DNA from 2 places in the Roseovarius sp. E0-M6 genome. Region 2 is predicted to be linked to the other one. Evidence: riboswitches for the same ligand, from Rfam matches in the RefSeq annotation. Region 2 holds a riboswitch; the other holds the start of a gene.
What was found. A riboswitch is a leader RNA that binds a small molecule or an ion and turns the genes downstream of it on or off. The one in region 2 is predicted to bind thiamine pyrophosphate.

Region 1 (2,396 bases), on a different contig from region 2:
GAAACCGGCGCCGCGCCAGCGCCCGGGCGACCGGCACCGCAAGGCCGACGCTGAGCACGGCGGAAAGCACCGCTTGCACAAGGGTAAAGCGAATCGCCGCGAAATCGCCCGGCGCGAACCGGCCAGAGGATTCGGCGCGCATCGCAACGGTGGCCAGCGTGCCGAGGATAACCACCGCGACAAGTGCGGCGGCGGCCACCCCCGGCCATGGGCTTATCGGCTGAGCGCGCGCAGCCATTCGTCCAGCGCCTCACGGCGCAGCGCCGCCGCATCCTCGGGGGGGTAAAGCAGCGCCTTCTCGGGCTCGACAAGTTGGGCAAACCCTTCGGGCAGGCCCGCCTCGGGCATCACGGCGGGATACATCCAGTTGGTTGTCGGCAGAATTGACTGCGCCGTGTCGCTGACCAGAAACTGAAGGAAATCGCGGGCCAGCTCCGGCGTGTCACTCGTCTCCATCGCTGCGGCCACCTCGACCTGCATGTAATGGCCTTCGTCGAACACGGCGGCGGCCTTGCTGTCATCCTCCTCCGCGATGAGGTGATAGGCCGGCGATGTGGTATAGCTCAGCACCATCTCGGCCTCGCCCTCAAGAAACAGGCCATAGGCTTCGGACCAGCCTTTGGTCACGGTCACGATATTGTCGGAAAGGCCCTCCCAGATCGCCTCGGCCTCGTCGCCATAGGCCGCCTTGACCCACATCAGCAGGCCCAGACCGGGGGTCGACGAGCGTGGATCCTGAATGATGATGCTGGTGTCGCTTTCGGCCAGCGCACGCAGGTTGGCGGGCGGCGTCATATCGACGTCATGCACGAAGGCGAAATAACCCCAGTCATAAGGCACGAAAACGGGGTCGTCCCAAGCCACCGGCAGGTCATACTCGGCCGTCACACCGCTTGGTGCGAAAAGGTCGGTCTCGCGGGCGGCTGCAACGAGGTTCGTATCGAGCCCCAGCACGACATCCGCCTCTGACCGCGCACCTTCAAGGCGAACACGCGCCAGAAGCGCCGCGCCATCTTCGACGCCGACGAAATTGAGATCACAGCCGCAACGCTCTTCGAAGGCTGTTTCGATCTGGGGGCCCGGCCCCCAATTCGAGACAAAGCTGTCATACGTGTAGACTGTCAGTTCGGGTGTCTGCGCGACCGCGACAGTGGCCGTCGCACTCAGAAATCCCGCTGCAAATACAAGATGTTTCATAAGATCCTCTCTCTTGTTTTGCGGCGAGAGGGCAAGGGGCGCGCGATGCGCTGAAACCTTCCCTCCGCCGGTTCTAGCCGGTTCAGGTTCAACGGGTTCGCACCTGTGCATCTCAGTCCGGGCCAGTGGCCGGGACACCCCGAGGTGGCCGAGACCCTATGCCCCCCCGGGCGGGCCTTCAAGCAGGTTTTGCCGTGCCGGGTATTGGACGCGGTCAGAAAAAGCTTTGCGGGTCAATATCCACCGTCAGCCGCAGGTTGGCCGAGCCCCGGACCTGCGCCACCCACCGCGCGATGGCGGGCTGCAAGGCCGTGCCCTTGGGTGCCTTGACCAAAAGCCGCACGCGGTGGCGCCCCCTGATACGGGCGATGGGCGCGGGCGCCGGGCCGAAAACCTGTGCGCCCGCCTGCCTGATGGGGCCATCCCGCCGTGCAAGGTCATTGCCTGCATCGAACGCCTCTTGCGGGTCTGTGGACGAGATCACGATGCCCGCCATGCGCCCGAACGGTGGCACGCCCGCCTGCTCGCGCTCCCGCGCTTCGGCCCGCCAGAAGCCTTCTTCGTCGCCGCCAAGGATCGCCCGGATGACCGGGTGTTCGGGCTGAAACGTCTGAAGCAGCGCGGTGCCCGGCTTCTCGGCCCTGCCCGCGCGGCCTGCAACCTGCCGCATGAGCTGAAACGTCCGCTCGGCGGCGCGCAAGTCCGACCCCTGAAGCCCGAGATCGGCGTCGATCACGCCAACAAGCGTGAGCAGCGGAAAGTTATGCCCCTTGGCGACAAGCTGAGTGCCGATGATGATGTCGGCCCCGCCCGCCCCGATGGCCGCGATCTCGGCCTTGAGCGCGCGGGCCGAGCCGAACATGTCCGACGACAGCGTCGCGATCCGTGCCTCAGGGAAAAGCGCCGCCGCCTCTTCGGCAAGCCGTTCGACACCGGGCCCCACGGCGGCCAGCTTGCCTTCGGCCTCGCAGGCGGGGCAGGCCTCGGGCATCGGCGCCGTCTCGCCGCATTGATGGCACATCAGACGCTTGAGAAACCTGTGCTCGACCATGCGCGCATCGCAATCGGGGCATCCGATCTGATGGCCGCAGGCCCGGCAGATGGTGACCGGCGCATAGCCCCGCCGGTTCAGGAAAAAGAGCGCCTGTTCACCCGCCGCGATCCGGGCCTCGGCGGCGCGCTGCAAGGTGGGTGAAATC
Region 2 (2,396 bases):
AAACGCCCGCAGCGGGCGCTTTTACCGCCATTGGTCTTGCTGTTGCGGCCGTCGCTTTGACGCCTCTGGTCTATTATCTGCCGAACGCCACCCTTGCGGCGACCATTATCGTGGCGGTTCTGAGCCTCGTGGATTTTTCGATCCTTGGTAAGACGTGGAGCTACTCCAAGGCGGATTTTACGGCTGTTGCCGCCACGATCCTTCTGACCCTTGGACTGGGGGTCGAGGTCGGCGTGGCCTCGGGTGTCGCTATTTCCGTTCTGTTACATCTTTACAAAACCTCGCAACCTCATTTCGCCGAGGTCGGGTTGGTTCCCGGGACACAGCATTTCCGCAATATCCTTCGCCATGCGGTCGAGACGGACCCAAGCCTCCTGACGCTTCGCGTCGATGAAAGCCTTTATTTCGTCAACGCGCGTTTCCTCGAGGATCTGATCCAGAAGCGTGTGGTCGAAGGAAATGGCATTCAGAACGTGGTGCTGATGTTCTCGGCCGTGAACGAGGTCGATTTTTCCGCGCTTGAAAGCCTCGAAGCCGCCAACCAGCGGTTGAAAGACATGGATGTCGGATTCCACCTGTCCGAGGTCAAGGGGCCGGTCATGGACCGTCTGAAGGCAACCCATTTCCTCGACACACTCAACGGTGAGGTGTTTCTGTCGCAATACGATGCGTGGACGAAACTCCGCCGATCTTCGTCAGCATGAACACCGCCTGCGCGGCTGCTGATTGCGCATGTCCGGATTTGGTGTTGCTCCGCGCCGGCCAATTGCCTATCCATGGCGCACGCAGGGGAGTCCCGACCGAGGGACTGAGAGGCGGATAGCAGCGCATGCTGCAGTGTCGCGACCCTTTGAACCTGACCCAGTTGATACTGGCGTAGGAAGCTAGGTTTGCAACATTGTGGCCAATGGCCATGACATGTGCAGACCCGAGGGGAGGGCGAGGCACAGAGGCCGGGCCCCCCGGTGTTTCCCGTCCAAACATCTTCTGGTGTCTTTTTGAGTGGAAGCTTGAGGAGCACCGAAATGAACATCCCCAATCCGAAAACCACCACCGGTGAATTGCCTGCCTCGCGCAAGATATACGTGCCGGGCGACATCCATCCCGATATCCGGGTGCCCATGCGCGAAATCGCGGTGCACCCCACCGCGGGCGAGCCGCCGTTGACGGTGTATGACAGTTCCGGCCCCTATACCGATCCGGGGGTGAACACCGACATACGGCAGGGACTTGCGCCATTGCGCCGGGCGTGGATCGTGGCCCGTGACGATATCGAAGAGTATGACGGGCGCATCGTGAAGCCCGAGGATAACGGTTTTGTGCAGGGCGACCGCCTGACCCCCGAATTTCCGGTCCGATCGCGCCCGCTTCGGGCGAAGGGCGACTGTGCCGTCACGCAACTTGCCTATGCGCGGGCCGGGATCGTCACACCGGAAATGGAGTTCATCGCGATCCGGGAAAATCAATTGCGCGAGGTCGAGGGAAATGACCGTGACGGTAATGACTGGGGGGCAAACATTCCCGATTACGTGACCCCGGACTTCGTCCGCGACGAGGTGGCGGCGGGCCGCGCCATCATTCCCGCCAATATCAACCACCCCGAACTTGAGCCGATGATCATCGGGCGCAATTTCCTGGTCAAGATCAACGCCAATATGGGCACCTCTGCTGTCACATCGTCAATGGAAGAAGAGGTGGACAAGCTGGTCTGGGCGATCCGATGGGGCGCGGATACGGTGATGGACCTCTCCACCGGGCGCAACATCCACAACACCCGCGAATGGATCATCCGCAATTCCCCCGTGCCCATCGGCACCGTGCCGATCTATCAGGCCTTGGAAAAGGTGAATGGCGTGGCAGAAGACCTAACATGGGAGGTGTTCCGCGACACGCTGATCGAGCAGGCCGAACAGGGCGTGGACTATTTCACCATCCACGCTGGCGTGCGCCTGCACATGGTGCCGATGACCGTGGACCGGGTGACGGGGATCGTCTCGCGCGGCGGCTCGATCATGGCTAAGTGGTGCTTGCATCACCACCGCGAGAGCTTCCTTTATGAGCATTTCGAGGAAATCTGCGACATCTGCCGCCGATATGACGTGAGCTTTTCGCTGGGTGACGGGCTGCGCCCCGGCTCCATCGCCGATGCCAACGATGCCGCGCAATTCGCCGAGCTTGAGACGCTTGGGGAGTTGACCAAGATCGCATGGGCGAAGGACTGCCAGGTGATGATCGAGGGGCCGGGCCATGTCGCCATGCACAAGATCAAGGAGAACATGGACAAGCAGCTTGAGTGCTGTCACGAGGCCCCGTTCTACACGCTCGGGCCGCTCACCACCGACATCGCGCCGGGCTATGACCACATCACCAGCGGCATTGGGGCGGCGATGATCGGC

Region 1: it holds a riboswitch for thiamine pyrophosphate, as region 2 does, so the genes downstream of both, thiB (thiamine ABC transporter substrate binding subunit) here and thiC (phosphomethylpyrimidine synthase ThiC) in region 2, are expected to answer to the same signal.

Annotation. Positions count from the first base shown of each region.
Region 1 covers NZ_JBAPLA010000003.1:2,174-4,569, reverse strand. Annotated here, with positions in the region: gene V8359_RS09850 (thiamine/thiamine pyrophosphate ABC transporter permease ThiP) at 1-238, opposite strand, end outside; gene thiB (thiamine ABC transporter substrate binding subunit) at 214-1,197, opposite strand; TPP riboswitch at 1,240-1,349, opposite strand; gene V8359_RS09840 (primosomal protein N') at 1,412-2,396, opposite strand, start outside.
Region 2 covers NZ_JBAPLA010000005.1:33,027-35,422, forward strand. Annotated here, with positions in the region: gene V8359_RS13125 (SulP family inorganic anion transporter) at 1-704, shown strand, start outside; TPP riboswitch at 778-900, shown strand; gene thiC (phosphomethylpyrimidine synthase ThiC) at 1,026-2,396, shown strand, end outside.